Regions from separate parts of the Halodesulfovibrio marinisediminis DSM 17456 genome, predicted to be linked through region 2. Evidence: predicted binding sites of a transcription regulator. Region 2 holds the regulator's gene; each other region holds the start of a gene.
The links. The regulator sigma-54, encoded in region 2, starts transcription at its own class of promoters, with help from an activator protein. The targets are predictions, from matches to a motif close to CTGGCACGGNNNNTGCTT.

Region 1 (7,758 bases), on a different contig from region 2:
CAATGGGCGCAGAAAAAGTGTTTGATAAAGATAAAGTGGCACTCGTAATGGACCACTTTACTCCGCAGAAAGACATTGCATCAGCAATTCAGGTGAAAAATACCCGTGAATTTGCGCAAGAGCAGAATATTACGCACTACTACGAGGGTGGTAACTGCGGTGTTGAACACGCACTTTTGCCGGAGCTCGGCCTTGTAGGCCCTGGCGACATCGTTATCGGCGCAGATTCTCACACCTGCACCTACGGTGGCCTCGGTGCTTTCGCAACCGGTCTTGGTTCCACAGACGTAGCAGGCGGTATGGCACTTGGTTCCACATGGTTCAAAGTGCCGCCGACAATCCGTGCAATCTTCAATGGCGAACTTCCTGAGTTCGTAGGCGCAAAGGATCTCATCTTGCGTCTTATCGGCGAAATCGGTGTATCCGGCGCGCTCTACAAGGCGCTCGAATTCGGTGGTACCACAGTTGATTCCCTTGATGTGGAAGGTCGTATGACCATCGCTAACATGGCTATTGAAGCTGGCGGCAAATGTGGCCTCTTCCCGGTAGATGCAAAGACTCTCGAATACACCGCAGCTCGCGGTCGTAACGATGAAGCTCTCTTACCGGATGAAGGCGCAGAATACGAACGTGTTCTTACATTCGACGTATCGAATATGTCACCAATGGTTGCATGTCCGCACTTGCCGGATAACGTGCACCCAGTAGAAAATGTCGAGCCTAAAAAGGTTGATCAGGTCGTCATCGGTTCCTGTACTAACGGTCGTATCAGCGACTTGCGTGAAGCAGCAGCCGTACTCAAAGGACGCAAAGTCGCATCACACACACGTGCCATCGTTCTTCCTGCAACGCCAAACATCTGGAAGCAGGCACTGCGTGAAGGTCTTATCGAAACCTTCATGGAAGCAGGTTGTATCGTAGGCCCTGCAACATGCGGCCCTTGTCTCGGCGGACATATGGGCATCCTTGCTGACGGTGAAGTAGCAGTAGCTACAACCAACCGTAACTTTAAAGGACGCATGGGCAGCCTCGAGTCAGAAGTCTACCTTTCAAGTCCTGCCGTTGCTGCGGCAAGTGCACTTGCAGGTGAGATCGCTGATCCTCGCAAAGTGTAATGTTGCCTCCGGCGGGTCTCCGACGGGCAAGGGCGCTGCCCTGCACCCGCAAGGGGGACGCCCCCTTGACCGCGAAGAGGTGAGAGGCGGTTGAAAATATAGCAACACATCGAGTTAAAGATGTTGCTCTGATTTCAGCCACAAACGATTTGATTCTTTTTGGGAGAAATGACCATGACCTTACAAGGTAAAGTCCACAAAGTGGGCGATCACATAGATACTGATGCAATCATTCCTGCGCGTTTTTTGGTAACAACTGATGAAAAAGAGCTTGGCGCAAACTGCATGGAAGGTCTCGAAGCAGGCTGGGTAGAGCGTGTTTCCGAAGGCGATATCATGGTTGCCGGTGAGAACTTCGGTTGCGGTTCTTCACGTGAACATGCTCCGATTTCTATCCTTGGTGCTGGTATGAAGGTAGTTGTTGCGCATTCTTTTGCGCGTATTTTCTACCGTAACAGCTTTAATATGGGATTGTTACTCATTGAAGTTGGCGATGACGTTAAGCACATTGAAGATGGACATGAAGTAGCAGTCGATATCGAAGCGGGTACAGTGACTAACGTAACCACTGGTAAAGTAATTAGCTTCCCGCCGCTTCCACAGTTTATGCGTGACTTTGTCGATAACGGGGGACTCATTCCATACGTGCGAGAAAAGTTAAAAGCCAAAAATTAGTCCAAAAGATTCCTGTTCCCGATCACTGCAAGGACGTGGAGCAACTTATTGGATTTATACGAGTAAGCGTGTCTCGCAAGTAATAGTCTTTGGGTAGCGGGCTGGAGAAAAATTCTTTTGTAAAAGCGGTAGTCGGTTTTTACGAGTCGGAATGTATGACTAGCGACAGCGCAATTTGCTTTCTTCAGCCGCCAAAGAAATAAATTGAATACACACAAAATTTTCATCGAGGGAAAGACAATGGATATGAATATCGTTTTGTTGCCGGGTGACGGCATCGGGCCGGAGATCACCGCTCAGGCTGTAGAGGTCATGAAGAAAGTCACAGATAAGTTCGGTCACAAAGTAACCTTCACTGAAGAGCTTATCGGTGGTTGCGCTATTGATGCTACAGGCAGTCCGTTACCGAAGGAAACTGTTGAGGCATGCAAGAAGGCGGATGCAGTATTTCTTGGCGCTGTAGGTGGCCCTAAGTGGGATAATCTCGATGGCGCTACTCGTCCTGAAGCTGGTTTGCTTGGTATCCGTAAGGAGCTTGGCCTGTTTGCGAATTTACGCCCTGCGAAGTTGTTCCCTGAGCTTTCCAGTGCATGCTATCTCCGTCCTGACATTGTAGAAGACGGTATTGATGTAATGGTTGTTCGTGAGCTTACTGGTGGTATCTATTTTGGTCAGCCGCAGGGGCAGGAAGAGCGTGATGGCGTTCGATATGGCTACAATACCATGGTCTACAATGAAGATGAAGTACGCCGCATTGCCCGCATTGCTTTTGAAGCAGCGATGAAACGTGACAAGCGTGTGTGTTCTGTAGATAAAGCTAACGTACTTGAAGTTTCCCGTCTTTGGAGAGCTGTTGTTGAAGAAGTTGCAACTGAATATCCAGAAGTAGAACTCACACATATGTATGTTGATAACGCAGCAATGCAGCTTGTTCGTGATCCGAACCAGTTCGACGTTATCGTGACCGGTAACCTCTTCGGTGACATTTTGTCTGACGAAGCAGCTGTTATCACCGGTTCTATCGGTATGCTTCCTTCTGCATCCCTTAATAAGTCTGGAACTGGTCTTTTTGAGCCGATTCATGGCTCTGCACCAGACATCGCAGGTCAGAATAAAGCGAACCCGCTTGCATCAATTCTCTCCATGGCAATGATGCTGCGTCATTCCTTCAACCTCATTAAAGAAGCAAATGCGATTGAAAATGCCGTTCAGCAAGTGCTGAGTGAAGGCTATAGAACTGGGGACATTATGTCCAACGGGGAAACCCTTGTTGGTTGTAATACCATGGGTAATTTAGTTGTAGAGCGCTTATAGAAGCCAAATTTCCTCCTTCCGGAGAGCCTTATTCGGGAGGAGGATGTTTTGTTATAAAGAGAAAAACGAAGCTACAAAATGTAGCTTCGTTTTTTTTGTGCTTGAATACTAGAGCTCATTGATTCTGCCCGTAGCAAGGTAATGTGCCCAGTCAGAGCGTCCTTGTTTTGCAGCAGCATTTACTGCGTCCTGTACAGGGTATGGAATTTTCATTTGCTGAATATTCCAGCCGTCAGAATTTGTTTCCAGCATTGTGTATGATGCGTGTGAAGAATATGTCTCCATGGAATGCACAGTAGGTTGGTCATCAGTAAATGCAGGCAGACCGACACTTCCCGCGTTTACTATAAGTTGACCGGTAGATAATTCTACAACTCTCGGAATATGTGTATGCCCACACAGAATGACAGAAGAATTTTGTCCGTCAACTAATTGTAGTATCTCGCTATCAGAGCGCACCCGTGCTTCGCCACTCGAAACATCTTCCATTAAGTATGTCAGATCGTTCGTTGGAGAGCCATGGCAGGCATAAATTTGACGATTAACCTGACAGTCAAAGGGGAGCGTTTTTAGCCAGTCAATGGGGGCATTACCGAGGTCACCTAACACAAACTGAAGCGTTGGATTTGCGGCAAACTCTTTGTGTGTGACTTCATGCAGCATGCGATCCTGATTGCCACAGATTGAGGTAACATCAGAGGACGTTATCAGGTTGTAAGTCGCTTTTGGGGCTATGGGGCCGTACAGAGTGTCCCCAAGATTTACGATGCGGTCAGCACCGCGCTTTGCAATATCATTAAGAACGGCCTCAAGCGCATATACGTTACTGTGAATGTCAGAAATAACCGCGAGTTTCATGCTGTCACTTCCAAGAGTTACGTGTGGTGGCTCAAGCTAGCAGTACACTAGTTTTTGTAGTGCTATTTAGTTGAGCGCTGGATGATTCCCATCATTGAGTAGGTGAGCTGTGCAGCGGCAAAATCTGAAGCATGATCGCCTTCCTGTGGTGCGAGCTCAACTACATCACAGCCAATTACGTTACGTCCTTTTACGGCTTTTTCGAGTAGTGTGATGGCTTGCCACCACTGGATGCCACCCGGAACAGGGGTGCCTGTTGCGCGGATAACGGACGGGTCTAGTCCATCTACATCAAAAGTAATGTAGAGATCTTTAGGAAAATCTTCAGGGAGCAGTGTTTCCGGCAGTGGATTGCGCGCCAGATCCTTTGCATCGATATGTGGCACATTGTGTTTTTTGCGGACTTCTACTTCTTCTGTACAGAACGCACGGACGCCGAGCTGGAATACTGGGATTTCCAACTCGAGTGCACGATGCATGACGGAAGCGTGGCTGTAAGGATCGCCTTCATACGCTTTACGCAGGTCTGCATGGGCATCAAACTGCACGATGCCGAAGCTGCCATGCTTCTTTTTCAGTGCACGGAGAGCTCCAAGCGTAACAGAGTGTTCTCCGCCGAGCATAACAGGAAGACCATATTCAGCTGCGTGAGAAACAGCGGCTTCAATGCGGGCGAGAACCTGTTCTGTAGGACCGGTGCAGTCTACTGGTTCGTGAGTGTAAATGCCTTCATCTGCAGGAATGGATTCTCCGTCCCACAGTTCAAGCTGGTCAGACGCGTCAAGAATGGCGCGTGGGCCTTCAGCCGTACCGCCACCGTATGAAACGGTAGCTTCAAAAGGAACCGGAACAATTTGGAATCGACATTGTTCTGGAGTGGTTTCTTCAAGTTCTGATGCTAAAAATCTATTCATCTTATAAGTATACTTTGTGATGAATTTCTTGGCAATTCAGAAAGTACGGGGCTTCAGAGGGAAGGATAGAATGTGTGTGAGGTTTGGGAAGGTGTAGGACGCAGAGGTCGTCTCAGCTTCAGGCTCTCAGGCAAATTTCGGAACTGCACAGTAATGAAAGAAAATCAGAATCGGTTGTAAAAACAGCGTGAGAGCCTTACGCATGAGACAACCTCTGCGTCATTTACTACGTGCTGTTAATGTTTTTGGATTGCTTGTTATTACCTAGTAATGTTGCTTGGTACAAGCCTGTGCAGTTTTATCAGTAGAACCATGCCCTGTGTTTTAGACGGGATAGTTTAATGCAATAAGATTTAAGAAAAGAAGACGGTTATTAGGTAGAGGGATGTTGGTGATGAGGGGATATTTAAGGCTGCTTCTGTTTTTGTTAGCTAGTTATGGTCGTGAGCTCTGTGGGGGAAGGAGAAAAAAGTAGTGGAGCAAAAGCCGCGAAGTTCGCAAACAATGTGCTGATATCGCGAGTAAAAGTTTTTGGAGAGTCCAGAGAACCTTTTTACAAAAAGGTTCTCTGGTCACCGAAGGCAAAAAATAAAAATAGAAATAAAGAAACCGAAAAAACAAACTCTATGACAAACGACACTTGAAGTCGTCGTAGCCGAATTCGCGTACGATGTGCAGTTCGTCAGTGTTCGGGTTGTAGCGTGCGATTGCAGGAAGCTGTAACCCGTTAAAGGTGTTTGTTTTTACCATGGAATAGATAGCCATGTCCGTAAATGCAACGTGGTCACCTGCACGGAGCGGAGTGTCGAAGGAGTATTCTCCTATGACGTCTCCTGCGAGGCAGGATTTACCAGCAAAGCGGTAGGAGTAGGCTTTCTCACCTTTTTCACCGGAATCAATGACGAATGGACGGTATGGCATTTCGAGCACGTCCGGCATGTGGCATGCGGCGGATGCGTCGAGAATGGCGATAGCCATGTCAGCTTTGATTACGTCAAGTACGGTGGCTACGAGGATTCCAGCGTCGAGTGCAACGGCTTCGCCCGGTTCGAGGTATACCTGAACATTGTAGCGGCTCTTAGCGCGTTCGATACAGGCGCAGAGACGGTCAATGTCGTACCCTTCACGGGTAATGTGATGCCCGCCGCCGAAGTTGAGCCATTCCATGTCGTGAAGGAGATGACCGAACTGCTTTTCTACTGCTTCCAGTGTGCGATCAAGGGCTTCAGCGTCTTGTTCGCAGAGAGTGTGGAAATGTAAGCCGGATACGCCTTCAAGATCGCTCTCATCAAAGTTTTCTAGACGTACACCAAGACGTGATCCCGGTGAACACGGGTCGTAAATTGGCGTTGTACCTTCGGAGTGCTGCGGGTTAACGCGAACGCCGATTTTGATGGTGCGTTTGGATGCCTGAATGAACGGACGATACTTGCGAAGCTGTACGAAGGAGTTGAACACAATGTGGTCAGAGTACTTGATAAGTTCTGCCATATCGTCGTCTGAGTAAGCAGCGGCGAAGCTGTGCACTTCGCCGCCGAATTCTTCACGTCCAAGTCTCGCCTCGTGCGGAGAACTGGCGCAGGTTCCATGCAGGATGCCTTTTAGTACCGGAAAGGTGCTGTATGTGGCGAATCCTTTGAGCGCGAGGAGGATTTTTGCTCCTGTACGCTTCTGAACGGAATCTAAAATCGCCGCGTTTTCCGCAAGCTTTGCCTCATCCACAACGAAGCATGGAGAAGGCAGGCGCTCTGGATTTAGTTTTTGAAGGTAACTTCTGTCCATGGGAGACCGTGAATGTTGAGTTTTTCCATGAATGGGTCTGGATCAAGTTCTTCCATGTTGAATACGCCTTCGCCAGTCCATTTGCCGGTGAGCATGAGCATTGCGCCGATCATAGCTGGTACACCGGTGGTGTAGGAAACAGCCTGAGAAGCAACTTCTTTAAATGCTTCTTCGTGGTCGCAAATGTTGTAGATGTAGTAATCCTTAGGCTCACCGTCTTTAATACCTTTAATGCGGCAACCGATGCATGTACGACCTTTAGTACGTTCACCAAGTCCTGCTGGTTCTGGAAGAACTTCTTTGAGGAACTTGAGAGGCACGATGTCCTGACCATTGTACTTAACAGTGTCGATACGGGTCATGCCAACGTTTTCGAGCACTTTGAGGTGGTTGAGGTACTGGTCGGAGAAGGTCATCCAGAAGCGTGCACGTTTGAGACCTTTTAAGTGTTTTACGAGAGACTCAAGTTCTTCGTGGTACATGAGAAAACACTTTTTAGGACCAATGCCTTCTGGGAAGTCGTAGTTCATGGAGAAGCTGAGAGGATCGGTTTCAATCCACTCGCCGTGTTCCCAGTAGCGACCGTTTGCAGTAACTTCGCGGATGTTGATTTCAGGGTTGAAGTTAGTTGCAAATGGGTGACCGTGGTCGCCTGCGTTGCAGTCAATGATGTCCAACTGATGGATTTCATCAAAGTGGTGTTTCATTGCATGCGCGCAGAATACGTTGGTTACGCCTGGGTCGAAGCCGGAACCGAGAAGTGCCATGAGACCTTTCTCTTTGAAACGCTCCTGGTATGCCCACTGCCATTTGTATTCGAACTTAGCTTCATCGATTGGCTCGTAGTTCGCGGTATCAAGGTAATGCACACCAGTTTCGAGACATGCGTCCATGATGGTGAGATCCTGATATGGCAGTGCGAGGTTGATAACGAGAACAGGCTTGTGCTTGTTGATGAGGTCAACAAGCTCAGGAACGTTGTCCGCGTCTACGGTGTCGGTAACGATGTCGCGACCGGTACGTTCTTTAACGGAAGCTGCAATTGCATCACATTTCTCAATAGTTCTGGATGCAAGTACGATTTCAGTAAAAACTTCTGG
Region 2 (7,758 bases):
CCACTCTCCTGTTATTACCGCCCAAAAAAAGCCGATAGCTAATGGGCGTTCAACAAAACCTAAATTAACATTTGTTCGTAGCAGCGCTAGGATGGCAAAAAAAAAGCGTAGCCACTAATCCAGGACATTGAAGAAAGTTGTACAACAGGAAATACAGCGTCCATTACTATAGCCCCTTAATTTGTAATGGTTGGTTGGGAACGCAGCGAAAATCGAGAATGATTTCATGGTTGGCAAAAAATTTTAGGCATTCTTCATCATGATCTGAAATGGCAATATGATCACAGAGCTGTTTTTTGCCCGGAGCATAATGCAGGTTGCCAATGTTAATTGATTCAAAAGAAAAACCTTCGTCATGAATTCGTTTAGCGTCATCACAGTCTGCAACAATAATAAGTGTTTCTTGCAGATTATTGTGCTGAGCATAACTCATAATGTCTGCCACATGGATAAAATCTACAGAGATTCGCCCAGGGATAGCGAGAGTAGCAATTTGCTGGCGTAGAACGTCATCTGCAAAATCATCATTTACTACGAGCAGGTGTTTAGCATTCGTGTAAGGAATCCAAGTTTCAATGACCTGACCATGAATAAGTCGGTTGTCGATGCGAATCCAAGCCATAACTTACTCATTAACCTTGCTTCGTAGAATTTCACCGGCCATTACAATACCCTTGCCACCAGCATCTTTTGCTTCAATAGCAAGTCGATCTAATGTCATGGTACGGCATCCGAAGACTTTAAGCAGCATTGGAAGGTTTACACCGGTAAGAACTTCCAGATGTCTGGTTCCGAGTAATGACAAGCTTAAGTTGGTTGGAGTTCCGCCAAACATATCAGTAAGGATGAGAACACCGCGTCCCTCGTCTACACGCTCAACCATTTCTTTAATGGATGCTACTGTTTCCGAAACATCTTTTTCGCTGTCAACGCTTACAGTTTCGCAAGAAGGTTGTTTGCCCATAATGACTTCTGCAGCACTTAACAATGCGGCGCCGTAGTTGGTATGGGTGACAATAACTACACCGATATTTTTTTCTTCAGGAAATGTGGTAGACATGAGATTTTATGTATAGTTGTTAGCTTAGGCGTTACGCCAAGTTAATATGACGGTGCTCTTTTGAAACAGCAAAGTCAGTTTTTTTCAAAAATTCGTATATGGCCTCAGTTACCGAAACAGAGCGGTGTTTTCCACCAGTGCATCCAAAGGCAATGGTAATTCGGTACCGCCCTTCTTTCTCCATTTGCAGAAGAGTAAAGTGTAATAAATCTTCAAGCTTTTTTAGATATGTTTGTCCCATACTGTGTTTAAGAACATAGCTTACCACAACATCATCTTGGCCCGTATACTTTCGTAACTCTGGATCATGGTGTGGGTTTGGCAAGAAGCGTAGGTCAAAAATCATATCTGCTTCAGAAGGAGTACTATGCTTAAAGCCAAAGCTCATAAGATGAACTTTAAGACCTTTTACATCGTTTTCTTCTGACTGCCATCTGCGTTGCAACACGCGGCGTAGGTCGTGAATAGAATATTCTGAAGTATCAAAGATAAAATCTGCTTCTACACGGGCAGGTGCCATGAGAATACGCTCGTTTGTCATGGCTTGTTCAAGCCCTACTCCATGTCCTTCAAAAGGATGCGGACGTCTCGTTTCTTTATATCGGCGGAGAATTACATCAGCACGTGATTCAAGAAAAATGACTGTCGGAGCATAGCCTGCTGCACATAATACTTCGATGAAGTCAGACCATCCATTTTTTAATGTACACTGCCGAACGTCTACACCAAGCACAATTCCTTTGTAACTCTCAAGCCCACATCCGGTGAGCACTTCTAAAAATTGAGGTGCCATAGACACCGGAAGTCCATCGATAGTGTAGTACGCCATGTCTTCAAAGACTTTAAGGGCACTACTTTTGCCAGCTCCAGAGAGGCCGGCAACAATAATTAGAGGGATTGTTTGCTGAGCTACAGAGGTCATAGTGTATTTGTGCTAGGCTGCAGATAAAAGGTTCCACAGTGCTTCTTGGGAGTCAGATTCCATAAACAATTGTTTGAAATCTTCGTCTTTCAGAAGTCTGGAGATCTGGGCTAGAATGCGTAAATGTGTTCCTGCTACGTTTTCCGGAGCAAGTACCATAAAGAAAATCTTGCATGGCTTTTGGTCTAGAGCATCAAAATCCAGCCCTTCAAAACTGCGACCTGCCACGACTACTATTTTATCAAGTGAAGCAAGTTTTCCGTGTGGAATGGCGATTCCATTACCGATGCCTGTGGTTCCAAGAGCTTCTCGCTCCATAAGAACATTAAATACTTCTTCTGCATCGAGTGATGGATTTTTTTTAACAACAGGAGCCAGAAGCTCCGCCAGCGCCTCTTGTTTGGTGCTGGCGGTAAGCTCCGGCAATACAAGTTCTTTTTCCAGGTATTCACCCAGTTTCATTACTTTTCCTAGTAAGCGGGATCTATCAAGCCGAAGTTGTTATCTTTTCGGCGGTACATGATGTTAACCCGCTCGGTTTCGGTATTAAGAAAAACAAGGAAATCATAATCAAGCGCATCAAGTTGCATAGCGGCTTCATCAAGATCCATTGGTTGAGGTACAAAATCACTCACTCCGAAAATGGTTCGTTCTGATTCTGCTATTTCTTCCAGAGGGATCGTCCCTTCGAGAATAGGCTTTTCTGTGCCCTTACGTTTCTTTTGCAGTTTTTCCGTACTTCGGATGATCTGTGCTTTGAGTTTATCTCGAATCAGATCAACCGTTGCATACATGTCTTCAGACTGTTCAGTAGCGGAATATGTAAAGTTATCCGTTACAAGTGAAATTTCGGCTTTGTGGCGGAAATTGTCAACAGAAAGTGAGACTTGCATTTCCACATGTTCAGGGTTCAGTAAGAATCTGCCAAGCTTGCTGAAGCGACGATTGGCATATGCTTTAAGGTGATTGGAAGGCTCAAAGTTCTTGAAAGTGAATGCGATGTTCATGTTGCCTCCTAATTTGGATACTTTTTGAAACCCTGTGAGTCAGCTGGGTTCGCTTCTAGAATACCACCTTTCTCTTGGATGATGAAGGGATATTCATTGCGGTACGGTATTTAGCTACAGTTCTTCGTGCAATGTTAACCTGCAGTTTTTCTTTTAAGATTTCTCCGATTTTTTCGTCGCTTAATGGTTTTTTCGTATTTTCTTCACTAATAAGTTTTTTAATAAGAGCCTTAACGCTCTCAGATCCGACCTGACTACCATCATCAAGGCCAATTGCACTGTTGAAGAAGAACTTGAGTTCGAAGATACCGTGCGGGGTCGAAATATACTTATTGGTTGTAATACGGCTTACCGTTGATTCATGCATGCCGATATCGTCAGCAATGTCTTTAAGAATTAACGGCTTTAACGAGGTAACGCCGTCTTGGAAGAATTCTTTTTGATATTTAACGATACTTTCAACTACCTTATACAAAGTTCGCTGCCGTTGGTACAGACTTTTTATAAGCCAGGATGCGGAACGCATTTTATCCTGATAATAGTCTTTTTCTTCCGAATTGATCGTTTTTGGGAGTTGCTCAGTCAGCTCACTGAGCTGCAACTGAGGCAGTCCGTCTTCATTAAGGACAATGACGAAGTCCCCTTCGTATTCGTAAATGTAAACGTCTGGAGAAACGTAATGCGGCTCTCCTCCGCTGAACCGAGCTCCCGGCATAGGGTCGAGGCTCTGGATTACATCAAGATACTCTTTGAGATCTTCAAGAGAAATTTTGTATTTTCGTGCAAGCGGCTTGTAACGGCGCTTTTCCAGATCCTCAAGATGGTTGGTAATGATATCTACAAGGATTGGGTCACGATCATAGTTAAGGGCTTTTACTTGAACAAGCAGGCATTCCTGTGGGGTGCGAGCAGCTACTCCGACAGGGTCAAACTGTTGGATATGCGCAATCATTTGTTCAACAGTTTCAACGTCGCTTTGAGCAATTTGAGCCAGTTCTTCGGAAGATACATGTAAGTACCCATTAGAACTGATGTTACCAATGACAACCTCTCCAACTCGAATCTGTTCTTTAGTGAGGGGAGAAAGCATCAACTGCCAGTTCAGATGTCCATCTAACGTTGGAGCAGGGGCAAGACGAGCTTCAAAAGAGCTCATTTCTTCCAGTGCTTCAGATTCCCGCATCGAAACCTGTTTGGTAGTGCTTGAAAAATCGCCCAGATAGTCTTCCCAGTCAGCGTTGTTTGAAAGCTCTTTGTCGTAAGCTTCCTGTTCGTTTTTTCGCTGTTCTGCGTCAGAAGTTTTGTCTGGATTTACACGTTCTTCTAAGGACTCTTCCAAAAAAGGGTTCTCCAGCAGCTCTTGCTGAACGGTTTCAGCAAGTTCCACGCGTGAAAGCTGCAACAGTTTGATTGCCTGCTGCAATTGCGGGGTCATTACAAGCTGCTGAGCGAGCTTTAATTGTTGGCGAAGTTCAAGAGCCATATATAAGAATGTCCTATGTGGTTCGACTAGCTAAAAAGCTGAAATATAATGTATGAGTACTGCCTATCAAAAAACATTCCAAATTAGATAACTGACTTCTTTTTTGCCACATAGGAACGTTATATGCAACCAAGAAAAAAGCCCGTTGTACGGGCTTTTTACAGTTGCACATGTGCAAATTATATTTTTTATCAAAATGCTAGAGACTAAAACCTTCTCCAAGGTAGACGCTACGCGCCTTCGGGTTGTTAACAATCTCCTGCGGTGTGCCGGAAAGAATGATCTGCCCTTCGTAAACAAGGTTGGCTCTATCGCAAATTTTTAATGTTTCTCTAACGTTGTGGTCGGAAATAAGAACGCCCATCCCTTTATCACGCAATTTGCGGATGATGTCCTGAATGTCGTCAACAGCTAGAGGATCAATACCAGCAAACGGTTCGTCGAGGAGAATAAACTTCGGGTCACGGATAAGTGCACGGGCAATTTCAAGACGACGACGTTCACCACCGGAGATATGCATTGCGTGAGTATCACGAATATGGCTGATGCCGAATTCTTCCATTAATTCTTCGGCGCGTCTTTTCTGAGCATCTCGGGAAAGTTCTGTTTGTTCTAAAATGAGCTGCAAGTTTTGATACACAGTCAGTTTTTTGAAAACAGAGCTTTCCTGAGGAAGGTAACTTAGACCGATTCGAGCACGTTCGTGCAATGGCCAGTCTGTAACTTCCATATCATCTACACGTACAACACCTGCATTTGGTTTGATAATACCGATGAGCATGTAGAACGTAGTGGTCTTACCTGCACCGTTAGGTCCGAGAAGTCCTACAATTTCGCCCTGCTCCATTTTCAGGTTGATATTGCGGACAACCTCGCGTTTGCCGTAAATCTTGCAGAGTCCTTCAGCTTGAATAACAGACATTTATTTTTTTACCTTGTTACTTGGTGCTGAAAAAATTGCTTCTACTGGCTGGCTGGAGGAACCAAGCACTTCACTACGGTTTTCTTTTACCCAGAACTTGATCTTGTTGCCAGTAATTGTGTTTTTCCCTTCACTTAATTTTGGAGAACCAGTCATGACGAGCAGTTCATCCTTTAAAGTGTAGGTTGCTTTGTCACACGTACCTCTTCTGTCCTTTTCCATTTTAATGCGGACATTGCCTTCTGAGATAATTTTTTCAATTTTACCAGGGTTGATGCCGCTAGCTTCTTTTGATTTTGGAGCATTTTTGTCACTCTGCAAGTACACAGTTACTTTGTTTGCCCACATATCAGCCTGCGGATGTCTTACGATAACGTTTCCGGTAAACACGACTGTTTGACCGTCAGCGCTGTATGTCATTTTTTCAGAGGTAACTTTTACGTCATCTTTAGCTGGTTCTGCCATAACGGCAGTGCCGGTAATGGTTAAGAGACAAAAAGATAAAATCAGAATTCGGAACAGGGCTTTCATTATTTTTCTCCACCAGTTGCTTTATCCAGGTTTTCAGCGCGGAAATTCACAACCACATTACCGGTTGCAGTAATTGTATTTTCTTTCAGGTTCCAACTTGCATTGTCGGATGACCCGTTAAATCCTTCGCCTGTAAAGATCACATTACCGGTCATAATGAGCAGTTTCTTTTTATCTTCAAAAGTAAGCTCACTACTAGTAATGGTCCCTTTCTGGTTGGTTACTGTCACGTCACCCCATAAACGGGCAACGCCTTTATTCTGGTTTATAGTGCCGTTTGGTGCCACAATGTGCACTTTATCGCGGTCTGGCTGAACAAAGTATGTGATATCAGGCTCAGCAAGATCAATTATGCTCTCATCTTTTTGATACCAGCCATTGGTTGCTTTAAGAGTCCATAGCTCCTTACCAGCTTCACCCTGTTTCAGCTCAATACCTTTTAAAGAAAGGTCAACATTTGTTTTAGCATTATTGCCTATGGCTTCACTGACTTCATCTGCAATCTGTTTTTCAACAGAACTTTGCAGGTAGTACAGCCCGCCGCCAAGCAAAGCTAATAATGCTCCCCAAATCAACCATTTTCTCATTTAATCACCTATAGTGTTCACAATACCTTCAAGCTTTCCTTGAGAGTACATAATAAAATTGAGTGCTTCGCGGACAGCTCCGTGTCCACCTTTAGCTTCTGTTTGTAACACTGCGACTTCTTTAACTTCCTGCATTGCGTTTGCCACAGCAATAGGAAGCCCTACTTGGCGCATGGGTGCCAAGTCAACCCAGTCGTCACCAATATACGCAATCTGGTGCCAATCAAGATCATACTTTTCTTTGATCTCTTTAATGCACGCCATCTTTTTTAAATGGCCGGCGTAGTAATCAACAATGCCAAGATCGTTCATTCGAGAAGCAACAGATTTTGCTTCTAGTCCTGTAATAACGCCAATGATAAGGTCACAAGCCTGAGCTGCTTTAATACCAAGTCCATCGAGCACGTTAAACCGTTTTGTTACGTTACCTTCATGGTCATAGTATAACCCACCATCAGTGAGCACACCATCACAATCAAGGATAATGAGTTTAATACCCTTGGCTAACGTCTCAGCTTTCATAGTTCATGCTCCAGAGCGCAGTAAGATCACGAAGAAGATGTGGAAGTTTGGCAAGTGGCCAACTGTTAGGGCCGTCGCAAAGAGCGTTGTCCGGATCTGGATGGGTTTCGATGAATACGCCGTTAACACCTGCGGCTACTGCTGCACGGGAAAGGCGAGGAACAAAGGAACGGTCTCCGCCGGAAGAGCCGCCCTGCCCTCCTGGGAGTTGGACAGAGTGTGTTGCATCGAACACGACAGGTACGCCGAATGACTGCATAATCAGGAATGAGCGGAAGTCTACAACAAGGTTGTTATAGCCGAAAGATGCGCCACGTTCTGTAAGCAAAATGTTTTTGTTACCGGTAGAGAACAGTTTATCCAAAGCTGGCTTCATGTCCCACGGTGCGACAAATTGTCCTTTCTTAACATTAATAACGCGACCTGTATTTGCAGCAGCAAGAAGAAGGCTGGTCTGGCGGCATAAAAATGCCGGAATCTGCATTACATCTGCCACTTCAGCAACCGGTTCGGCCTGATCTGGTTCGTGGATGTCGGTTACAACAGGTAAGCCAGTTTCTTCTTTAATGCGTGCCAGCCATTCTATCCCTTTAGTAAGTCCCGGTCCTCTGAAGCTGGACAAAGAAGTACGGTTTGCTTTGTCGTATGAGCTTTTGAAAATAGCTTTCAGACCGACAGCATCTGCAGCTTCTTTCACTGCGTGTGCGGTCTCCAGCGCAAGCTC
Region 3 (7,758 bases), 150 kb from region 2:
TTGATAATGCAAAACCAGTAAGTCCTCTTGGCATGGTTGGAAAACTCCATACCAAAGAATCCAAGCAGGCACTTGGTCTTGTTATGGAACTCGTTGCTGCACTCGGCAAAGAAAAAGCATAACGACCAGTATCTCCTAAGATATAAAGCCCTCTACAGAAATGTAGAGGGCTTTTTTTGTTGGCAGATACACGTAAAAACTACTCTCCCGCACTCTCTTTTTTTAAATTCCTACAATTTTAGTAGGAAAAAGGTTGAACCTAACTTTCCAATACTGTAACGTTAGTCTCATACAGTGAGTAGTTACAGCTCTCACTCGGAATATCTGCAAGACATTGTTTTAAAAAGATATTCGCTTAAGCATCGGTCATACATTTGTTCGATGCGTGGTTGAAATTTTTTTTGCGTTTATATCATACTTTTATAGTATGATTTTAGGAATAATCTCATTGTGCAAATGTAGGCAGTGGCGATTGCCTCACCGTTGCACAGCGTTCATTTTTACAGATTGTTAAAATCTGTCGTGGGCACGCTCAACCAGGAGGAAAGGGAAATGGTACAACCTAAAACTGAAAACAGCCCTAAAGATTGGAACGACCTTTGGGAACCACACAACAAAGAACGCTGGATGAAAAAAGCTGCTGAACGAATCAGCCATGAAGGTGAAACCACAGAAGAATGTCCTGTTAACAGACCAATGGACTGGGACATGTGGCAGCCAAGCAAAAAAAGATAATTATTTTTTTGATCCTCTCGAGAAATTGTCGGGAGGATCACCCCATTTTTCACCCAACATCATCTACTCCCCTCTTGCTTTCTCTATCAGGTTGCCGATTATCCCCCTCTGAAGGCACGGTTTGCATACTTTTCTTGACCATCCTCGCATGTTATGTCATAGCACACATCCGCTTTGCGACACGCAACGGATTGTGTCTGTTTCACCACATCTGAGATAAGCTCAAGTATCATCAAGAAGCATGCTAACCACACTACATGGTAGTAGGCTGCTTTTTTTACCTATTGCTGGATTTATTCCTAATTTTCGTTGATACTAACGCTGTTTTACGGGCGACAAATTCAACCGCCTTTCCAACTTGCTGAGAGATAGTTTATGAAAACAGCTGACCTTATCAAACAAATCGAAAATACAGCCATTCTTTGCGGTGCGGCTTCATGGGACAACTGTGGCATTCAGGTTCCAAGCCGTAAAAATGAAGTACACAAGCTGGCTCTTGCACTTGATCCGACTGAAGAGACAATTCAAGCAGCAATAGATCAAGGCGCAGATTTTATACTTACTCATCATCCATTGCTGATGAAGCCCAAGTATTTAAATAAACTTGATACACATTTTTCTATTGTATCTGCGCTTATTAAAAATGATATGTGTCTCTACAGTGCACATACGTCGCTTGATGCAAATCCGGAAGGACCAGCGGGATGGCTTGCCCGCGCGCTTAAGCTGCAAGATTGTAAACTGCTAGGCTCAACATGCACGTTTGAACCGGAAGCAATAGCTTTCACTCCAAAGCAGGACATTGCAGCTAGCACTAGACTCTATGAATGGGAAAACCACCCTCATATTCATAGCGTGCGACACGTTGAACAAATGATCAACGTAACATATAATAAAGAACATCGCAGCGCTGTTCTTGCTCAGCTCACAGCTGATCTGGACGAACTGCCAATTTTTATACCTTCTACACCTGATACAGGCCCCCAAAGCCTCGGCTTTGGTACCATTGGTACTTTGCCAAAACCTGTATCTTTTGGCATATTCACCGAGCAACTTGCCTCGGTGGTAAATCGTGATTATTGGGTAGTAAGTGGTCATACGCCTGAAACAGTAACTAAAGTTGCTTATTGCACAGGCTCTGGCAGTGATTTTGCCCCGAAAGCGTTTGCCATGGGTGCGGATGTATTTATAACTGGCGATGTCAAATATCATGCTGCTCTGGATACAACCGGATGCATTCTTGATGTTGGGCATTTCAGCCTTGAAGAAGAAATGATGCACCAGTTTGCTTTACAGCTTGCAAGCGAACTGGATGACATAGAAATATTTTTCCTGCCGGCGCAGGATCCGATGCGTTTGATCGGCCCATTCGCAGAATAGAAATTTCACAGTTTCGGCGAAATCCGAACCTTATGGTTTTCAGGAGGAAAAAACCTTGAGCCTGTATTTAAAGCAAATCGAACAGCTTGTTGCACTGCAGCTTGTTGATGATGAAATCCTTGGTATCACCAGCGAACTTGATGAAGCTCCAAAAGAAGTGGAAGCTCTTCAGGAGCGCTTTGATGCGCTTGAAAGCCAGCGCAACCGCTTCCTTGAGAAAATTGATCACCTCAAGGCACAGGAAAAACGCATCAACTCTGAGATCGAAAACGACGCTCTCAAAGTTAAAAAAAGCAAGTCCAAGCTCATGCTCGTTGGTAACACTAAAGAGTACCATGCAATGATGCGCGAAATGGACAACCTTGAGAAGCTTAACCGTCTCCGTGAAGAAGAAAAACTTGCTCTTGCTGAAGAACTTGATCGTCAGCAGATGGCTGTTTCTGACATGGATGAACGTTACAGCATCCTCAAAAATGACCTGGAAGCAAAGAAAACAAGCCTTAAAGAGCGTGTTGAAGAAGCTAACAAGGTTCTCGAAAAGCTGGATAAAAAACGTAATATTGCAGGTAAAGAAGTTCCTACTCCTATCCTCAACCGTTACGAGTTCATCCGTTCCCGTTTGGACAACCCAGTTATCGTTTCCGTTAAAGAACAAATCTGTAACGGCTGTCACATTGCTATTCCGCCACAGAGCTACATCGAGCTTCAGAAGGGACACCAGATCCTCAGCTGTCCTAACTGCCAGCGTCTGATCTACTGGTCAGAACACTTTGGTAGTGAAGAGGAAAACGCAGCAGAAGAAGCATAAAACATATTTTGGAGTTGGACAGGTTATCGTCGCGCACATTAGTGCGGGGAGGAAAGTCCGGGCTCTAAAGGGCAGAGCGCTGGGTAACACCCAGGGGGAGTGATCCTCGGAGAGTGCCACAGAAAGCAAACCGCCTAAGCAGTTTTACTGCCGGTAAGGGTGAAACGGTGAGGTAAGAGCTCACCAGGTATCATGGTGACATGATAGGCTAGGTAAACCCCGTTCAGAGCAAGACCAAATAGGGAAACAGTTACGACCGGCCCGGTCGTTGTTTTCGGGTAGGTTGCTTGAGGTTATGAGTAATCATAATCCTAGACGAATGATAACCGCCCTCGCAAGAGGGAGACAAAACCCGGCTTATAGTCTAACTCCATATTTTTAAAAAAAGGGTGCGTTGCACCCTTTTTTTGTATGCTAAACTTTTTTACTACTACCACCCTACAATATGTAAGGAACTCCCATGCATTGTTGGTCCATCATTCTTGCTGCCGGTTCCGGCACCAGACTTTCTGAAGCCACAAATGGCGTCAAAAAACAGTTTCTAGAATGGAAAGGTGCACCGCTTTTCTGGCACTCCGCAATCACCTTCTCTCATACAACACGTATGCGCGGTCTCATATTTGTCTTTCCAGAAGAAGACATCGAAGAAGCTACAAATACGCTCAAGAATCTCGATTTTGGGCGCAGACTTGGACTGCCATGGAAAGTCATAGCTGGTGGTGCACGCCGACAGGATTCTGTCTACAATGGACTGCAGGCACTGCCGAAAGAATGTACTCATGTACTCGTACACGATGCAGCTCGCCCGTTCTTCTCCGCAGCGCTTTCTAACACCCTTCTCGACTCCCTCTCAGAAGGAGCGCAGGCAGTAATTCCTGCAATTCCGGTAACAGATACCATTAAAGTTACTCAAAACAACACTGTCTGCCATACACTTGACCGCTCTACCCTTCGAGCATGCCAGACTCCGCAAGGATTCGACAAAAAAATGCTGATTGATGTACACAACAAGTGCAACGAGGAGGGCTGGGAAGTAACAGACGATGCATCTATTGCTGAGCAGGCAGGATTCACCGTTGAAATGGTAGAAGGCGAAGCAACAAACTGCAAAATCACAAATCCGGAAGACCTTGCCATGATCGAATCAAAAGAGCCCCCTATGCCAATTCCAGTTACCGGATGGGGATACGATGTACACCGCTACGGCAAAGGACGCCCGATGAAGCTCGGCGGTATCCCTATTCAAGGTGCTCCAGAAGTTATAGCTCACTCAGACGGCGACGTTCTCCTCCATGCCCTCTGTGACGCACTTCTCGGCTGCATGGGAGACGGCGATATTGGCGAACATTTTCCGGATTCCTCAGAGCAGTTCGACAATATTTCTAGCGGAGTACTTCTCAACGAAGTCTATGACAAGTTTCTTCAGCGTGGATACCGTCTTACAAACGTAGACCTCACCATCATTGCACAGGTGCCACGTCTCGTGCCTTGGAAGCCGCAGATCAAAAAAAACATCTGCCGCATGCTTAAACTCAATGATGATCAGGTGAACGTCAAAGCTACTACCGAAGAAAAGCTTGGATTTACCGGTGAGAAAAAAGGTATCAAAGCCGTAGCTGCCGTTATGGCATTACGCGGCTAGCATTCTTACTTAACTAATGAAAAAAGGCTGTCCTCATACGAAGGACAGCCTTTTTTTATATATGATATAGATGGACCAAAGACTATTTTATCGCTTCGGCAATGGCTTGCAGCAGACTTTCCATTCGCTGCTCATAGGTATGCTTAGCTAACACAAGCTTCTGTGCATTACGCGCATATTCAAGACGGGCATTTCGGTCATCAATAAATTCAGTAAGTAGCTCTGACAATTCTTCTGCAGACTCGAACATAACCAACTCATCATACGAAAACATACCTTCCATAAGAGTTCGTTTGTCTACTAATTGAAAGCCGCCACATGAGGCAATGGCAAACGTCTCCATATTTACAGAGTCACCAGTGCCGACATCTGTAGAATGAATGTTCACAATAATAGCGGCGTCTCTATACAAGGCCTTACGCTCTGAACGAGTAAGGGATTGAAGCTTTCCTTGATAATACGGTACAAGCTGCTCGTATTTTTCCCAGCCGTCTCCCCAAAGTACCATTCCTCTCCCTGTGTGAGAGGATAAGGCATTAGCCATTTCGTCACTGGCATCTCCGAGAACAGCAATCATACCCTCTGCTGCCGTATGGGTAACTACTGGTGTGCAACAGGCACTTTTTGCTGCGAATGGCAGATATACCGGAACATGCCCAAGCACAGAAAGTTCACTAATAAACGGCTCATGCTGAATTGTTGCAACAACATCGCAGCATTCAATGGCCTTACGCCAATATGGGAACGAAGCATATTCTTCAGTCATCCAACAAACTGTTACAATCCCTCGTGCCTGCATTTTCTCTCGAGAACTAGAGGTAAGGGGCGATTGAGGAAATCCAAGAACAATGTCGATATGTTGTGACTCTACTACCGCCACCACAGCACCAGAAATAAGTTCCATTCCTTGTGAGCCTAGGGCATCTTGATGAGCCAACGTCACAGGCAAGTTCTGAAGCGCAGAACAGACAGGCACCCATGCCTCAGTATTAAAGACCGACACCTTATGTCCCAATTTTTCTAATGATTCCTTACAACCGGTAACAATACAGGCTTCAGACTTATCTAACGGAGGAACAATAAGAATATGTTGCTGGGTATTATTCATCATAGTCCTCCTCATCAGCGACACAGTTGGACAACAACCAATCCTGCTCCGCATAAAAATTTTTGCTTCCCTGAGGCACTGTTTTACTAATTTTAGTTATGCCGACAAATTCCGAAGCCACCCCACGCAAAGCAAGTCGCTCTTCTGCATGTTCTTCTGTTCCGAAGACAGGCATGTACGTAACCCCAACTTCATCAAGCATAGAAACATATCCAGTAACGCCTGCAGGATAGTTCTTGTCGATCTTACCAGCAAGAAAACGCTGTAATTGTTCTTCACCGAACACATGCATGCATGCAAATTGTTCGGAACAATCGTCTGCTTGATTGCACGGTGCACACGCAATATCAGCTTGCCAGATCCTATGCCCTAATCCATATGGTCCGTTTGCCATACACCATGCAGACGAGTGGAAAAAGGCATTCACTGGGGTCCCAACATGAGCAGCAGCATGCATTAAAGTAGATTCTGGAGTCACAAGCATATCCAACGTGCTGATAATCTCCATGTCCTCTTCAAAAGTTGTCTCAAAACATCGGCTAACGGTCTTTGCTGCTATCTTATCTTTTAACAACGGAAGCAACTCAGCTACAAGCGGCTCATCCTCTTTTTCTCCAAACAGGACAACATCGTTTTCACGACTGGCTGTACAGACAGAATTTATGCATCCTGCCAAAACAGATATCGGTAACACCCTGTTATTATTGTCCCGTAAAGCTACACCAATGCCGCCCCCCTTGCGCATCGCAATCGGGTTAACCATATGAGACGGAATAGGCGAAGGAGCTAAATGTGCCCACATATCCATAGCATTCAGAAAGCGTTGACGTCCTTGAACACGAGATAAACATGTAAGCCACTTACTGCGATACTCACGTCCCTTATGCCGCCAATATCCATGCATCACGCCCGGAGCAAAGTAATTGAACAAATTCATATTTTGCGGACAGCCATGGAGATTATATACGGCATCGAATGCTTCTGATTGCAACCACTCAGCAGCAGAAACATCTTCACCTTCTGCCACTTGCGGTACAATATGCACTACTGTTTCTGGATACAAATACAATGCAGCAGCTTGTAACTCAGGCGACACACATATATGTACCTTCGCATCATTACGACTCAGGGACAGAATAAGCCGTTTTGTCTGAAAAAGATCTGCCAGATCACCCAATTGAATAACGCAATATTTCTTCATAATGACATAAGACGGTAAAAAATTATCTTGCCCCCCGCTGGGCTCAACTTATTTATACAGTTCCTTGCTTAAGTAAAAAGACTTTTAAAAGTCACACTCTACTCTTTCAAAGTATTCACCCTGTATTTTTAAGAACAACTTACCCAAGGCAGCATTTTACAAGACGCAATACACAATATATAAGACAGCTATGCGCTATTATCCTCTTCTATTAGACCTTCATGGTACGCACTGTCTTATCGTTGGGCTTGGCAAAGTCGGGCAGCGAAAGCTTGCCACTCTTCTTAAAGCAAATCCGTCACAAGTAACTGTTCTGGACACCTTTGCAATTGAAGACGTGGCTGATGCTGATTTGCTGCAACTACTTAACAGCCCTCTTGTTTCCTACGCCCAGCGTGATTTTGAAGCAAGCGATGTTAAAGGGAAAACTCTTGTTTTTGCATCTACAGGCAACCGTGAAATTAACGAAGCTGTTTCAAAAGCATGTGCAAAGCAAAAAGTTCTATGCAATGTTATTGATGATCCTTCGGCGGGAACATTTACTGTTCCTGCACATATTGAAAAGGGTGATTTGCTTATTACTCTTTCCACGGGTGGTGCCAGTCCAGCGCTTTCCCGCAAGATAAAAAAAGAACTTCAGGAACTGGTTGGCGACAAATACGCCCCAGTAGTCACACTCATGGGACGGATTCGTCCATTGATACTTGAACTGGCAAATGATACTGCACAGAACACAGCTGTGTTCCGAAGCCTTGTTTCTTCTGACATTGCAGAAGCTATTCAGAAAAAAGATCGAATTGCGGCTGAATCTATTTTACGGTCTACCCTTCCGGAGACATTGCATTCTAACATAGGAGCGTTACTCCATGAGCTCATTTGAGCTA
Region 4 (7,758 bases), on a different contig from region 2:
TGGTTTCACCAGGTCCTCGACCACCGATACCACCCATCAACCTGTCCATTGCACGGTTTTTACCGACCAAACGTGGCAGCGCATACTGTAACTGCGCCATTTCGACCTGCAATTTACCGGCACGCGTTGTAGCGTGCTGCGCAAAAATATCGAGAATCAGCTGGGTCCTATCGATAACCTTTCTCTCAGTTACTTCTGTAAGGTTTCGCAGCTGTGCAGGAGAAAGCTCACCATCAAAGATAATCATGGTAGCATTACCCTGCAGGCAAAGGATTTCAAGCTCTGCAAGCTTACCTTTACCCATAATAAATTTGTGATTCACCTGATGTACGCGCTGAACAAGTCTACCCGCAACAGAAACGCCAGCGGTATCAGCAAGATCTGCCAGTTCATTCAGGTAAGACTCCTGCACTTCTTTTGGCTGAGTACTTACGCTGACAAGTACCGCATGTTCTGCACCTGCATGCTTGCGAGCACTTTCGGCTGTTCGGGCAAGTTCCTCTTCAAGCGCTTCAGTCTGCGATTCAAAATCAATATCGACTTTATCCCACGAAGTAGCGTCGTGCACATTGTACGAAGTACCATCCGCTGAAGGGACTGGAAGAATATGAGCGGACTGGAAAGAGACAGGAGCACCCATGCCGTCAACTGTTAGCACAGAAACAGAATCCAGACGCAAGAAGAGCATATCCATCAAGTCTTCCTGCGAAAGAAGTGTATCTTGCAGGTGGGTGTGAACAAGACGCAGACCGCGCAAACGGTCGCTACTGGAACGGGCACGAGGAAGTTCCGGAATGTAGATAGCGCCGGTGTCACCCACCAGAACCATCTGAGGTTTGCCTTGGCGATCGATAAGTAATGCGATCTGTCTACCAACGCTGCGGGAAAGAGCCGCAAGCTCGTGTGCCTGTTCGGATGTGTATCCCTCTTTTACTGGATAACGGCGGGCAAAAAGCCGCTGGAGAGATTTCAACTGACTCGGTTTGAGTCCGTGTGTGTTGCCGAGAACCTTAGAGGCTATGATGAACTCCTGTTGTTTCTATTGCCTCCGGCGGACAGTTTTGTACCCGCCGGAGGCATTTCTTTAATATTGCTTAAATATCTTTGCTTGCAAGATACTCCGTAATCATTCCATCGTACTGGGAAGTACGCGCAAATGTTTTTACCGCCATATCACGACGAAGCGCAAGTCCTACGCGCATATCGTTTTCAACAAGCTCCTTCTTAACAGCATCATACTGGGAAGGATCAGGAAGAACGAGGATAGAGTGGAAGTTTTTCGCTGCTGCGCGGAGCATACAAGGGCCTCCGATGTCGATTTCTTCCACTGCGCCACGTAAATCAAGACCGCGAGCTGCTGCATCTTCAAAGTTGTAGAGGTTAACTACAATCAAATCGAACGCTGCAATCTCGTGCTCTTTAAGGGTAGCAAGGTGCTCAGGATTATCCTTATCAGCAAGGATACCACCATGGATGTACGGGTTCAGAGTCTTTACCCTGCCGCCAAGGATTTCAGGGAATCCGGTAACATCACTTACAGGTGTAACCTTCAGCCCGGCTTCTTTAAGCATACGTGCAGTACCGCCGGTAGAAACCAGCTCCACACCGTTTTCGCTCAAGAACGTCGCAAATTCGACCAATCCAGTCTTATCTGTGGCACTCAACAGTGCTCGCTTAATAGGCAAAAGGTCCATTACTTCTCCAAAGTTTGTGATTCCAGTATGCTACAAAAATCCTTTTCGTACATTAAGACAATTGTGTGCAATTAAAATGTCATACAACCATTAAAAACTGCAAAAAGTCTTTCTGCTCAGATTGAAAACCAATCAGTGCAGCGCAACCTTTCACTGTGGCGACTCTACGAGTCCTACAGGGGCAAGTACCCTTGAGATGCGCCATACTATACGGATTTGTTCTCAATCTGCGTGAAGTGCCAGAATCATATATACTTTGCAAGGACGTCATCTATCTGACAGGTTGAGACAACTTGAGATGTCCCACAGCGTGGAAAGCCTTAAATTTTAAGGACTGGCGCAACTCTTGCTATTCATTATATATGGACATCTTTAATTTTGACATGGCAGAATTTTTCAGTTTTCTGCTCACACTCATGCGACTAAGCCTCGTAGTCTTTCTGCTGCCATTCTTTGAGGGAAAAACAATCCCGCGTCTGGTAAAGGCGTCTGTATGCCTCATGCTCACCCTTGCAATATTTCCGTCATTATCACTCAAAGCATCCGAACTTCCTGCTCACCCATTTGAGATTGCGATAATTATGCTCAGCGAAATCTTGCTTGGAGTATTGTTAGGGCTTGCGGTTAAATTTATCTTCGCCGGTATCAGAACCGGCGGTCAGGTTATCGGATTCCAGATGGGTTTCTCCATGCTTACCCTTGCCAACCCTTCCTCAGGCGAACAAGAAGGCATTACATCTATCCTGTTGTATCAATTGAGTTTTACCGTTTTCATTGTTGCAAACGGTCATCTCTATCTCATTAAGGCATTGACTGATTCTTTTGAACTTATCCCACCGGGAGGACTGGTTCTTTCTGCAACGCTAGGACAACAAATACTCAGTTTGTCCCTGACCATGTTTTTTTTGGCAATTAAAGTTGCTGCTCCGGTTATGATCTCTCTTCTGCTGGTGGAATTAACCCTTGGCCTTATGGGTCGTGCAGCACCACAAATGAACCTTCTTATGCTCGGCTTTCCGGTTAAAATTGCTGTAGGTCTTGTGTTCATCGGAATGCTGTTCACCCTTATGGGGCAGCGTATGGAAGAACTTATCATGAGCCTTGGCCCTATGTTTTCACATCTCATCAAAGCCGGTTCTCCGCTGCTGCAATAAACAGGATACACAGACATGCCACAAAGTGATCCGAGTAAAACTGAAAAGGCGACGCCCAAGAAGCGGGAAAAGACCCGCGAAGACGGTGACGTCGCCAAGTCGCAAGAAGTTCCCAAAGCTGCCACCACCCTTGGAGGCATTATCATAGTATACGCGTGGATCGGAACAATTAACGAGCGTATTCAGGAAATCATGCGCTCCTGTTACACATTTGACGCCACGCTCGACATGACCATGAAATCTGCCATTAACTTCATTAACACAATGGCATTTGACCTCGTAATCATACTCGCCCCTATTTTTCTATTTCTATTTTTCTTTGCCGGAATATCCATGCGTGTTCAGGTAGGCCACCTGTGGACGATGAAAGTATTTAAACCGAAATGGAACAAATTCAACCCGATCAAGGGCATGAAAAACATGTTTCTTTCCATGCAGACGCTCGTCCGACTCATTAAAAGTATCGCGTTTGCAGCTGTTATCGGCATTGCACCTTACCTTGTTATTACAGACGAGATGGACAACTTCATTCTCCTCTACAACGCAACACCGGAAGGCATAGCTGAATATATGCTCGGGCTTGTCTTCAAAGTGTCCCTGTACGCAACTCTTGCCATGATCTTCATTGCGCTCGCGGACTACTTCTACTCCCGCTGGGATTACGAAGAAAACATTAAGATGTCCAAAGACGAGGTAAAAGACGAACACAAACAGGCTGAAGGTGATCCGAAAGTTCGTTCTCAGCAGCGTCAAAAAATGGCCGAGATGTCCCAAAAACGCATGATGCAAGATGTTCCTACAGCAGACGTTATCGTCACAAACCCGACTCACATCTCTGTAGCTCTGCGTTACAACGCAATGGAAGCTCCTGCGCCAATTGTTGTCGCTATGGGCGCAGACAATATTGCTATGAAAATCAGAGAAATAGCAAAAGAAAACGATATTCCTCTTCGAGAAAACGTTCCTCTGGCACGGGCTTTGTATAAATCAGTAAAGGTGGGTGACCAAATTCCGGAAGACCTCTACAAAGCGGTAGCTTCCATTCTGGCTTCACTCAACAAGTTTAAGCAAAAACAGTAGGTTAAAAGAACAACTGGTTTTACTCAGGCGTTATACAACTCTTCGAAAAAGGTGTCGGAAATATGGCTGCCAGCGCAAACGCTTCTACAATCAATTACGATCGCTTCTCAAAGCACGGAGATATCCTCCTTGCAGGCGGTGTGGTGCTCATTCTTTTTGTGATGCTCATCCCTATCCCTACCCTGCTTATGGATGTCATGCTCAGCATGTCCATCTCATTGGCGTTACTGGTGCTCGTAACATCCATGTTCATCAAATCACCGCTGGAATTTTCCATTTTCCCGACTCTGCTTCTGGTAACAACCTTGTTCCGTCTTGCACTTAACGTGGCAACAACCCGTCTCATCCTGCTGCACGGCAGTGAAGGACCAGACGCAGCCGGTAATGTTATTCAATCCTTCGGACAATTCGTTGTAGGCGGCAACTACGTTATCGGTATCGTAATCTTCGCAATTCTTTTTATCCTGAACAAAATGGTTATTACCTCCGGTACAACACGTATCGCTGAGGTTGCAGCCCGATTCACCCTTGATGCGATGCCGGGTAAGCAGATGGCTATCGAGGCAGACTTGAACGCAGGTCTTCTTGACGAAAAAACTGCTACCATGCGCCGCGAAACCATCCGTCGAGAAGCTGATTTCTATGGTGCGATGGACGGTGCCGGTAAGTTCGTTCAAGGTGACGTAATGGCTGGCCTGCTCATTACTATTGTTAACATTACAGCGGGCATCCTGATTGCTGTTTTCCAAAACGGCATGTCATGGGGCGATGCACTCTCCACTTACACCTTACTCACCGTTGGTGACGGCCTTGTATCCACCATCCCTTCCCTCATTATCTCCACCGCTGCCGGTATCATCGTATCCCGTGCTGCTGCTGAAGCGAAAATGGGTGAAGAGTTCATTGGTCAGCTTACATTCAACTCTAAAGCACTCAACCTTGTTGGTTGCGTACTTCTTGTATTCGCTCTGGTTCCAGGTATGCCGTTCATCGCATTCTCCTTCTTCGCGGTCTGCATGTTTGTTATTGCACGCTTAACATCAAACGCAAGCGCAGACGTTGCCGAACGCACCGGCGCTAGCGCTCCTGGAGAAAATGCGAGCGGAGAAAACGCACAGGAAGCACTGGATACTCCAGAAGCAGTACAATCCCTTCTTCCTTTAGATGCTCTGGAACTGGAAGTTGGTTACGGCCTTATCCCGCTTGTTGATGAAGCACAGGACGGCAACCTGCTCTCCCGCATCAGAACAATCCGCAGACAGTTTGCGCTGGACATGGGTGTCATTGTTCCGTCCCTGCATCTGCGTGACAACCTGCAACTCAAACCTGGGCAGTACACTGTACTCATTAAAGGCAACGAGATGGCAGGAGCTGAAATTCTCATCGACCACTTCCTCGCTATGGACCCGGGCGATGCCCGCCACTCCATTAAAGGCATTGAAACCCGCGAACCGGCATTCAACCTGCCTGCTCTGTGGGTACCTGAAGCACAAAAAGAGGAAGCAGTTCTTGCAGGGTACACTGTTGTTGACCCATCCACCGTTATTGCAACGCACCTTACCGAGGTATTCAAACGCAGCCTTGCCGACTTCCTTGGTCGTCAGGAAGTACAGTCTCTGCTGGATAACCTTGCTAAGCATGCTCCGAAAGCAGTGGAAGAACTTGTACCGAATGTACTTACACTGGGTGTTGTGCAGAAAGTTCTGCAAAACCTCGTTCGAGAAAATATTTCAATCCGCGACCTCCTTACCATTGTTGAGACCCTCGCGGACTACGGAACAAGCGTTAAGAACCCTGATGTACTCACCGAGTATGTCCGTGAACGTTTAGCCCGTACAATTGTTAGACCGTACATGGATCAGGAAAATACACTCCCGATCATTATGCTGGATCCAAATATGGAAAAAACCATTTCTGAATCCATCCGTCAGACAGAGGGCGGAGCATACCTTGCTCTTGACCCAGCCACTGCACAACATGTGATTCAGGCCGTAAACTCAGCTGTAGAAAATGCAGTCGTAGCAGACGGTCAGCCAGTTATCCTGACCTCACCGATGGTACGCCCGCATCTTTCTCAATTGATCATGCGTTTTATCCCGAACATTCCGGTTATCTCCCAAGCAGAAATACCTGCAGACATTCGTTTGAACACTGTTGGTAATGTAGGAATCTAATTATGCAGGTAAAAACTTTTTCAGGACAGACAACTCGTTCCGTACTCGCCCAAATTAAACAGGAAATGGGCGAAGAGGCAGTAATCCTTTCCAAGCAGGAAGGAAAAGATGCAGATAGACGCTGGTGTCAGATTACTGCCGGTGTTGAACGTGCGGTAGATGAAATTCAGGAAGCGGAAACTCAGGATTATGCAGCTCCTTCTGGCTGGGGACGCTGGCATGAAGAATGGTCAGAGCTTAAAGGATACATTACGGAACTCGTTAAGCCTCGTCTTCAGCTGCACAAGCTTTCCCCCCGTCAGCGTCTTGCACTGGAACATCTCCAGCGTCATGACGTTGAAGATTCCGTTATCCTTCGGCTTCTGCGTCCGCTTAAAAGCGATGCAGGCATGTCCATCCTCACCCCACTTGGCGATCAAATCACCTTCAAACCATGGGGGAACGAATGGAAAGGCCGTGTGCACACCTTTGTAGGTCCATTTGGCGTAGGTAAAACCAGCGCTGCTGTTCGAATGGCACTGGAACTGCGTAAGCAAAATCAGACAATGCGCATTTGCTTTATCAATGCAGATTGTTCCCGTGGTAACGGCAGGTTACTGTTGCGTCACTACGCACAGCTTTGTGACATGGGATACTACGAAATTCGCGACAGTATCACTTTCGCCAATACAATACGGGACGCTGCAAAAAGCTATGACCGCATCATCATTGATATGCCGGGACTTGGGTTGCGCGACTCTTTCAAAGAGCAAATTGAACACTTCGGCCTGCATGCTATTCGCGAAAACACTTTCCACAGAGTTCTTTCACCTACGGCCAGCAACAAGCAACTAACTGCAACGATTGAAAAATATCGTGCAGTAAAGGGTGGTAGCATTGTCTGGACTAAGATCGACGAAGCTTGTACATTCGGTACGATAATCAATACAGCTGTTTCCACAGGGCTCCCTATTTCAGCCTTCTCATACGGTTCCGGACTTAAGGGCACACTTACTCCGGCTCAAGACGTAATGTTGTGGAGACTCATTTTTAAGAACCAGCTTCCCGGCGAATATACAATTCACCAGAATGCCTAATGGCATATTGGAGATAATAGAACCATGAGTGGCAACCTTCCTCTTGTCCTGTCTGTAACCTCCGGTAAAGGAGGAGTAGGCAAAACAAACCTTTCTGTTAACCTTGCGTATTCATTAGCGCAAAAAGGCAAAAGAGTTGTTTTGTTGGACGCAGACTTGGGGCTTGCAAACGTAGATGTTTTGCTAGGGCTTACGCCCGAGCGAAATCTCTTTCACCTGTTCAGCGAAGGGGTTGCCCTTTCCGACATTCTGTACTCAACCCCGTATGGGTTTGATATTCTACCAGCATCTTCCGGCATCGGTGAAATGTTAACCCTTTCCACCGGCCAAAAACTTGACCTGCTTGAGTCAATGGACAGCCTCGAAGATAAAGTAGATTTTCTTATTGTTGATACCGGTGCAGGTATCAACGATAACGTTCTGTACTTCAACCTTGCAGTACAAGAGCGCATTGTAGTGCTTACAGCAGAGCCAACCTCACTGACCGATGCGTACTCCCTCATTAAAGTAATGAAGTTGAACCACGGTGTTGAGCACTTCAAGGTTGTTGTGAACATGGCTGCTTCTGAAAAAGCAGCTA

Region 1: speB (agmatinase) is a predicted target of sigma-54. The motif match lies at 4,975-4,992, and genes of this name have one in related genera.
Region 3: ispD (2-C-methyl-D-erythritol 4-phosphate cytidylyltransferase) is a predicted target of sigma-54. The motif match lies at 3,180-3,197, and genes of this name have one in related genera.
Region 4: fliR (flagellar biosynthetic protein FliR) is a predicted target of sigma-54. The motif match lies at 2,029-2,046, and genes of this name have one in related genera.

What each region holds. Positions count from the first base shown of each region.
Region 1 is NZ_FSRG01000004.1:425,692-433,449, forward strand. It holds gene leuC (3-isopropylmalate dehydratase large subunit) at 1-1,115, shown strand, start outside; gene BUR09_RS06480 (3-isopropylmalate dehydratase small subunit) at 1,290-1,790, shown strand; gene leuB (3-isopropylmalate dehydrogenase) at 2,031-3,104, shown strand; gene BUR09_RS06490 (metallophosphoesterase family protein) at 3,213-3,962, opposite strand; gene speB (agmatinase) at 4,025-4,876, opposite strand; gene nspC (carboxynorspermidine decarboxylase) at 5,501-6,658, opposite strand; gene BUR09_RS06510 (saccharopine dehydrogenase family protein) at 6,631-7,758, opposite strand, start outside.
Region 2 is NZ_FSRG01000003.1:781,636-789,393, forward strand. It holds gene BUR09_RS03765 (PTS sugar transporter subunit IIB) at 167-622, opposite strand; gene BUR09_RS03770 (PTS sugar transporter subunit IIA) at 626-1,060, opposite strand; gene rapZ (RNase adapter RapZ) at 1,092-1,982, opposite strand; gene BUR09_RS03780 (PTS sugar transporter subunit IIA) at 1,995-2,444, opposite strand; gene hpf (ribosome hibernation-promoting factor, HPF/YfiA family) at 2,453-2,989, opposite strand; gene rpoN (RNA polymerase factor sigma-54) at 3,045-4,472, opposite strand; gene lptB (LPS export ABC transporter ATP-binding protein) at 4,672-5,394, opposite strand; gene BUR09_RS03800 (LptA/OstA family protein) at 5,395-5,925, opposite strand; gene lptC (LPS export ABC transporter periplasmic protein LptC) at 5,925-6,512, opposite strand; gene BUR09_RS03810 (KdsC family phosphatase) at 6,513-7,034, opposite strand; gene kdsA (3-deoxy-8-phosphooctulonate synthase) at 7,024-7,758, opposite strand, start outside.
Region 3 is NZ_FSRG01000003.1:630,940-638,697, reverse strand. It holds gene BUR09_RS03095 (DUF1641 domain-containing protein) at 1-122, shown strand, start outside; gene BUR09_RS03090 (hypothetical protein) at 553-735, shown strand; gene BUR09_RS03085 (Nif3-like dinuclear metal center hexameric protein) at 1,111-2,115, shown strand; gene BUR09_RS03080 (zinc ribbon domain-containing protein) at 2,171-2,923, shown strand; RNA gene rnpB (RNase P RNA component class A) at 2,934-3,299, shown strand; gene ispD (2-C-methyl-D-erythritol 4-phosphate cytidylyltransferase) at 3,384-4,565, shown strand; gene BUR09_RS03065 (CgeB family protein) at 4,648-5,676, opposite strand; gene BUR09_RS03060 (glycosyltransferase family 9 protein) at 5,666-6,874, opposite strand; gene BUR09_RS03055 (precorrin-2 dehydrogenase/sirohydrochlorin ferrochelatase family protein) at 7,065-7,754, shown strand; gene BUR09_RS03050 (cytochrome C assembly family protein) at 7,741-7,758, shown strand, end outside.
Region 4 is NZ_FSRG01000008.1:14,756-22,513, forward strand. It holds gene hflX (GTPase HflX) at 1-973, opposite strand, end outside; gene BUR09_RS15205 (IMP cyclohydrolase) at 1,095-1,694, opposite strand; gene fliR (flagellar biosynthetic protein FliR) at 2,078-2,848, shown strand; gene flhB (flagellar biosynthesis protein FlhB) at 2,864-3,928, shown strand; gene flhA (flagellar biosynthesis protein FlhA) at 3,991-6,102, shown strand; gene BUR09_RS15225 (flagellar biosynthesis protein FlhF) at 6,105-7,178, shown strand; gene BUR09_RS15230 (MinD/ParA family protein) at 7,203-7,758, shown strand, end outside.